DNA from 2 places in the Bacillus salitolerans genome. Region 2 is predicted to be linked to the other one. Evidence: a T-box and tRNA genes for the amino acid it is inferred to sense, from the RefSeq annotation. Region 2 holds a T-box; the other holds one or more tRNA genes.
The links. A T-box is a leader RNA that pairs with one kind of tRNA and senses whether it is charged. The one in region 2 lies ahead of thrS (threonine--tRNA ligase), so its partner is inferred to be a tRNA-Thr.

Region 1: it encodes a tRNA-Thr, which carries the amino acid that the T-box ahead of thrS (threonine--tRNA ligase) is inferred to sense. The anticodon was not compared.

Annotation. Positions count from the first base shown of each region.
Region 1 is NZ_JBHUEM010000054.1:1,201-4,578, reverse strand. It holds gene ACFSCX_RS22015 (glucose-1-phosphate adenylyltransferase) at 1-145, opposite strand, end outside; tRNA gene ACFSCX_RS22010 (tRNA-Glu) at 1,003-1,074, opposite strand; tRNA gene ACFSCX_RS22005 (tRNA-Ser) at 1,091-1,181, opposite strand; tRNA gene ACFSCX_RS22000 (tRNA-Asn) at 1,187-1,261, opposite strand; tRNA gene ACFSCX_RS21995 (tRNA-Ile) at 1,281-1,357, opposite strand; tRNA gene ACFSCX_RS21990 (tRNA-Gly) at 1,377-1,450, opposite strand; tRNA gene ACFSCX_RS21985 (tRNA-Gln) at 1,454-1,528, opposite strand; tRNA gene ACFSCX_RS21980 (tRNA-His) at 1,585-1,660, opposite strand; tRNA gene ACFSCX_RS21975 (tRNA-Tyr) at 1,676-1,760, opposite strand; tRNA gene ACFSCX_RS21970 (tRNA-Thr) at 1,794-1,869, opposite strand; tRNA gene ACFSCX_RS21965 (tRNA-Phe) at 2,030-2,105, opposite strand; tRNA gene ACFSCX_RS21960 (tRNA-Asp) at 2,113-2,188, opposite strand; tRNA gene ACFSCX_RS21955 (tRNA-Met) at 2,193-2,269, opposite strand; tRNA gene ACFSCX_RS21950 (tRNA-Ser) at 2,313-2,405, opposite strand; tRNA gene ACFSCX_RS21945 (tRNA-Ile) at 2,416-2,492, opposite strand; tRNA gene ACFSCX_RS21940 (tRNA-Met) at 2,526-2,599, opposite strand; tRNA gene ACFSCX_RS21935 (tRNA-Ala) at 2,715-2,787, opposite strand; tRNA gene ACFSCX_RS21930 (tRNA-Pro) at 2,801-2,877, opposite strand; tRNA gene ACFSCX_RS21925 (tRNA-Arg) at 2,885-2,961, opposite strand; tRNA gene ACFSCX_RS21920 (tRNA-Leu) at 2,966-3,054, opposite strand; tRNA gene ACFSCX_RS21915 (tRNA-Leu) at 3,067-3,151, opposite strand; tRNA gene ACFSCX_RS21910 (tRNA-Val) at 3,182-3,257, opposite strand.
Region 2 is NZ_JBHUEM010000057.1:32,543-35,920, forward strand. It holds gene ACFSCX_RS25065 (anti sigma factor C-terminal domain-containing protein) at 1-584, shown strand, start outside; T-box leader at 663-881, shown strand; T-box leader at 918-1,134, shown strand; T-box leader at 1,172-1,390, shown strand; gene thrS (threonine--tRNA ligase) at 1,440-2,636, shown strand; gene ACFSCX_RS25075 (AzlD domain-containing protein) at 2,745-3,062, opposite strand; gene ACFSCX_RS25080 (AzlC family ABC transporter permease) at 3,068-3,378, opposite strand, start outside.

The DNA.
Region 1 (3,378 bases), on a different contig from region 2:
TTGTACAATTGCTCAGTGAGAAATCAATAATACGATATTTCCCACCAAATGGAACCGCAGGCTTAGCTAAATTCTTAGTGAGTGTACTAAGACGACTTCCCTTACCACCTGCTAAAAGCATGGCAACACATCTTCTCTGAATCATTGCAATAATCTCCCCTCTCGGAAATAAGTAGAAATAGTATTGTATTTAATATGCATAGAGAGATGCATACATGACATAACTGAAAAAAACGAAATATTTAGTTTTCATTAATCATTTTTTGTGCGAAGGTGCGAAATATAATTTGTTTAATAGGAAAGATTCATTCATGTAAAAAACGAAGAAATCCGAGTAATTATAACTATTCAAGTCGGCATTTTTATTTCCTTGTAAAAAAAATCGCGCGAAAGACACTTTCGTATGACAGCTTTTTACAAGAATAGAGGAAGGATATCATATAAAAAAGAATGTAGGCGAAACATGTAGAAGGTCATTACGAGGGGAATGGAAATTTGGTAATTAACGAAAAAAACAAGTCCCATTTTTGCAATAGGAGGCCTTTCTGTGCTAAAAGTCATTACTACTAAACCAAATAAAATACTACTAGAGGGTTACTGAAGGCGTTCAAGTTTATACTATTTCAACTGGCAGTATTTCTCAAAGGGACCACGGGCGAGTTCCAGTATTTGTCAAATGGTTGAAATGTGGTGAAAAATGGTTGAAATAATGTCACGAATGGTTGGAATCAGGTGGGAAAAAGTTGAAATAATGTCTCGAATGGTTGGAATCAGGAAAAAATCGTTGTATTAAGTGCAGATATCTATACTTTTCTTGATTGTTAAGGAGCTGACCCAATCATAATCAATTAGTTATTACTATTTCTCCTTATGTGCTGGTCTGGTTGGAGAACTAAAACATTTTGAATCATGGGCCTGTATCTTATTGAAAGCTTAGATACTACTTTCGGATTATATTACTAAAATAGAAAAAGCTCTGCATATTTGCAGAGCTTTAAGAGATGACCCATACGGGATTCGAACCCGTGTTACCGCCGTGAAAGGGCGGTGTCTTAACCGCTTGACCAATGGGCCGTTATATAAACATTTATGGCGGAGAAGGAGGGATTTGAACCCTCGCGCCGCGTTAACGACCTACACCCTTAGCAGGGGCGCCTCTTCAGCCACTTGAGTACTTCCCCATATTTGGCTCCACCAGTAGGATTCGAACCTACGACCCTTCGGTTAACAGCCGAATGCTCTACCGCTGAGCTATGGTGGAATGATTATAAAAAATTATATGGTGGGCCTAAATGGACTCGAACCATCGACCTCACGCTTATCAGGCGTGCGCTCTAACCAGCTGAGCTATAGGCCCTAAAGTTAGTAAGGTATAATGGAGCGGGTGATGAGAATCGAACTCACGACATCAGCTTGGAAGGCTGAGGTTTTACCATTAAACTACACCCGCATATGGCTGGGCTAGCTGGATTCGAACCAACGCATGACGGAGTCAAAGTCCGTTGCCTTACCGCTTGGCTATAGCCCATTAATCAAAAGACAGTAAAAATTATAGTTTAAAGTTCATTACATGTAAAGTTATAATGGGGCGACCGAAGGGAATCGAACCCTCGAATGTCGGAACCACAATCCGATGCGTTAACCACTTCGCCACGATCGCCATTGTTATATATAATGGTGGAGGGGGACAGATTCGAACTGCCGAACCCAGAGGGAGCGGATTTACAGTCCGCCGCGTTTAGCCACTTCGCTACCCCTCCATATGTTAAAGAAACAAAATAGTTTAAAGTAAATGGTGCCGGCTATAGGATTTGAACCCACGACCTACTGATTACAAGTCAGTTGCTCTACCAACTGAGCTAAGCCGGCGTATATTGGATGTCTTATTAATTGAATAATTGATAGTACTTGTCGTCCCAATTTCAGATAGTTAAAACAAGAAGAGACTCGATTGGTACGCTGACGCATATCCTTCGAAGCCAATTCCGACGTGCTCACCAACTGAGCTATGCCGGCAAATTAATAGAAATGGTGGCTCGGGACGGAATCGAACCGCCGACACAAGGATTTTCAGTCCTTTGCTCTACCGACTGAGCTACCGAGCCATAATAGTGGCGGTCCCGACGGGAATCGAACCCGCGATCTCCTGCGTGACAGGCAGGCATGTTAACCGCTACACCACGGGACCACTTTGGTTGCGGGGGCAGGATTTGAACCTACGACCTTCGGGTTATGAGCCCGACGAGCTACCAGACTGCTCCACCCCGCGACAATAGAAATTATTCAGTTTTCACTGTGCCATTTAAAGAATATGGCGGAGGAAGAGGGATTCGAACCCCCGCGGGCTGTTACACCCCTGTCGGTTTTCAAGACCGATCCCTTCAGCCGGACTTGGGTATTCCTCCGTATAGTAAATGGTGGACCTTGTAGGACTCGAACCTACGACCGGACGGTTATGAGCCGTCTGCTCTAACCAGCTGAGCTAAAGGTCCTTATTTAGCTCTATATAAATCCTTTTTTAAGGATAGCGGCGGAGGGGATCGAACCCCCGACCTCACGGGTATGAACCGTACGCTCTAGCCAGCTGAGCTACACCGCCATATTAGTATTTTTTAAGTTTTTTGAACAGAAGTATAATATATCATATCATCACTTGAGTAGGCAATATGAATTTACTTCCAATTTGCTAATGATAGTTCAATTATAACTTAAAGTGGAGCCTAGCGGGATCGAACCGCTGACCTCCTGCGTGCAAGGCAGGCGCTCTCCCAGCTGAGCTAAGGCCCCATATTATATTTAATGGTCGGGAAGACAGGATTTGAACCTGCGACCCCCTGGTCCCAAACCAGGTGCTCTACCAAGCTGAGCCACTTCCCGAAAATAATGGCGCGCCCGAGAGGAGTCGAACCCCTAACCTTTTGATCCGTAGTCAAACGCTCTATCCAATTGAGCTACGGGCGCTAAATGGTGCCGAGGACCGGAATCGAACCGGTACGGTAGTCACCTACCGCAGGATTTTAAGTCCTGTGCGTCTGCCAGTTCCGCCACCCCGGCGATATAAATATATGGTGCGGATGAAGGGAGTCGAACCCCCACGCCGTAAGGCGCCAGATCCTAAGTCTGGTGCGTCTGCCAATTCCGCCACATCCGCGTACTAAGAAGAAATACTAATTATTATAAATGGTGGAGGATGACGGGATCGAACCGCCGACCCCCTGCTTGTAAGGCAGGTGCTCTCCCAGCTGAGCTAATCCTCCAAAAGTATATGATAAAAACTAGCGACTCTTACTATTATACAAACTTATAAAAAAATAGCAAGAGAAAATCACAAAAAAATATTCCTTCAAAACTAGATAACAGATTTGTATTCAAGAAAGT
Region 2 (3,378 bases):
AAAAGATTGGACCGCCACAAGTAGACCGTTTCTTTCACTATGAAAGCGGGGAAAGGGTGATGCTCTTTTATCATCCTTACCTGAACTATGACCATTACCTAGTTGATTTTGATTTACTTAATCAAGTCAGTGAAGATAAATACATCGAAATGGCCCTATCATTAGACCAAGGCTATACAATAGATGAGATAAATACCATGATACCTGATAGTGTGGATGTAACCTGGTACCGAGTAAATAGCTATTCACAATCACAATTAGATTTGTTTAAAGATGGTGAGAACAGGCCTGATCTTGCTCAAACGGTATATGGGTTTGATGCTTATTTTGATAGCACATTCAAAGAATCCAAAAGAACAGAAGAAGACTTTGTTGAGGATGTGAAAAGACTGAAGGATAGTAAATATAATAATTTTTTCACTTTTTATGTAAAAGATGTTTTATATGATGCGATCCAAGAAAATAAAGAAGATGGATTGATCATTGGCATAGTTGTAACTGGAACTAAGGATGAATTACAGGTATTAAACGGTTTACCTTTCATTAAAGGGGCTGTTCTTGGAGCGACGGTAGATAAATATTAGGGGAGTTTTAAGTAATTTCCCTATTGACATGAAGTATCGATTGACATATAATCCAAATTAATAATTTTTATAAACGTTTTATAAGCGTCGATAAGGACATGATTCAAGCTGTTATTTCTTTACCAGAGACAGGGCCTATGGCTGAAAGCCCTGAAGAAATAAGTTTGAATTACCACCTTTGAGCTATTATGGGGAATATTTTAGTATCCATAATCGGGTAATCCGTTATCTTTTTGAGCGTAGAGCATTTTAGCTTTACGGAATTAGGGTGGAAACACGACCGCACTCGTCCCTTGCTTGGGATGGGTGCGTTTTTTATTTTCACATTTATACTTTTGGGCAATGATAAGGACATGAATCTTACTTCACTTTCTTGACAGAGAACGGGGCCCCGGCTGAAAGCCCTGAAGAAAAAGTCAAGATTTACCACCTTTGAGCTATTATGGGGAACATTTTAGTATCCATAATCGGGTAATCCGTTATCTTTTTGAGCGTAAAGCACGTTGCTTTACGGAATTAGGGTGGCACCACGACCGCACTCGTCCCTTTCCTAGGGATGAGTGCGTTTTTTATTTTCACATTTATATTTTTTTGCAATGATAAGGACATGAATCTTACTTCACTTTCTTGACAGAGAACAGGGCCTATGGCTGAAAGCCCTGAAGAAAAGGTTAAGATTTACCACCTTTGAGCTATTATGGGGAATTTCTTAGTATCCATAATCGGGTAATCCGTTATCTTTTTGAGCGTAAAGCAGTTTTACTTTACGGAATTAGGGTGGCACCACGACCGCACTCGTCCCTTACTTGGGATGAGTGCGTTTTTTTTTACAAAAAAACTTAGGAGGAATGTAACATGTCAATTGAATTAGAAGCAGCAAAGAGAAATCACAGGAAATTAGGTCAAGAGCTAGAATTGTTTGTATCGATGGAGGAAGCACCAGGAATGCCATTTTTCTTACCAAAAGGGATGATAGTAAGGAATGAGCTTGAGAATTTTTGGAGAAGTGAACATCAAAAAGCTGGTTATCAAGAAATAAAAACTCCAATCATGATGAAACAAGAGCTTTGGGAAAAATCCGGACATTCGGATCATTACCACGAAAATATGTACTTTTCGGATGTAGATGACCAACGCTATGCGATTAAACCAATGAATTGCCCAGGTGCCGTTCTTATATTCAATAGTAAACGCAGAAGTTATCGTGAGCTTCCAATCCGCTATGGTGAGTTAGGGCTAGTTCATAGACATGAACTTTCTGGATCATTAAGTGGACTATTACGTGTACGCTCATTCACTCAAGATGATGCTCATTTATTTGTAAGTGAAGATCAAATCGAAGAAGAGTTAAGTAAAGTGTTGGACTTAATCAATAAATTCTATTCGAAATTTGGCTTTAGCTACAAAATTGAACTTTCAACAAGACCTGACGATTTTATGGGTGCAGCTGAATTGTGGGATGTAGCAGAGAATGCCTTAGAGTCAGTTTTAAATAAAAAGGGACTTGATTATCAAGTAAATCCGGGTGACGGTGCCTTTTACGGACCAAAAATTGATTTCCATATTCTCGATTCATTAAATCGCAGTTGGCAATGCGGAACAGTTCAACTTGATTTTCAAATGCCAGAAAAATTTGACTGTAGTTATATTGGCGAAGATAACAAACCTAAACGTCCAATTATGATCCACCGTGCCATTTATGGGTCAATCGAGCGATTTATGGCAATATTAATTGAGCATTATGCTGGGGAATTCCCACTTTGGCTCTCACCCGTTCAAGTGAAAATTTTGCCTATTTCTGATGCACACTTACAATACGCCCACCAAGTCAAGTCACAGTTGGAACAAATGGGATACAGATCAGAGATTGATGATAGAGTAGAAAAGATAGGACTTAAGATTAGAGAAGCCGAAATGCAGAAGATCCCATTTATGATGGTAGTTGGTGATAAAGAAATGGAAAACAATCAAGTTGCATTACGAAAACGGAAGGATGGAAACCTGGGAGCAGTGAGTGTAGCGGCTGCAGGTGAAATCCTTAAGGAAAACTAACAAATTCTGAATCCTAATGGAATAGTCCCACTAGGATTCCCTTTTTTGTGATGTGACTTTTCGATATATTCAATGCATGTACAAAACAACTATTCTCTTAATGCCCTCTTAGTTAACCAATAGATTAATCAGGACAACACCAGCTACACTGACTCCAAAGCTTAAAAATACATTTTTGCTTAGTTTCATTAATAGTAGGCATAGAATACTTGCCACTAGGTAGATTGGATTGATGACAAATTCTTTGTTTTGTAAGAATAATGAAGGAAAGATAAGCCCTGCTAAAATACCAATAGGAATAAAGGACAAACCATTTTTCATTCGACTGGAAAAAAAATCGCTAGGAACGCGAAGTAAAGTTCTACGAGTTATATACGTAACGACGGACATTAAAAAAAACAATAATAAGGTTTCTGTAACACCCAATTTATTTACGCTCCTTTTTCTTCAGTTATTGCTAACGCTTCTCTCGGTTGTTCTTTATCTTCTTTTGAAACGAATCCTATTAAGAAGGCAACAATACCAGTAATTAATAAGTTTAAACCATTAGGTAAGAGTAATGTAAGAAGAATAGCTAATCCCCCGCAGACAATGAAAACGATGACCTTTTTCAGTGAAGTGAGCTGAAAATATACTAATGCAAGAAACATAGCGGTAAAGCTGAATCCTAACCCCAGTTTCTCTGGATCTGGTATCCAGCTTCCTGCCACTGTTCCAATCGAAGTCCCAATAAACCATGTTA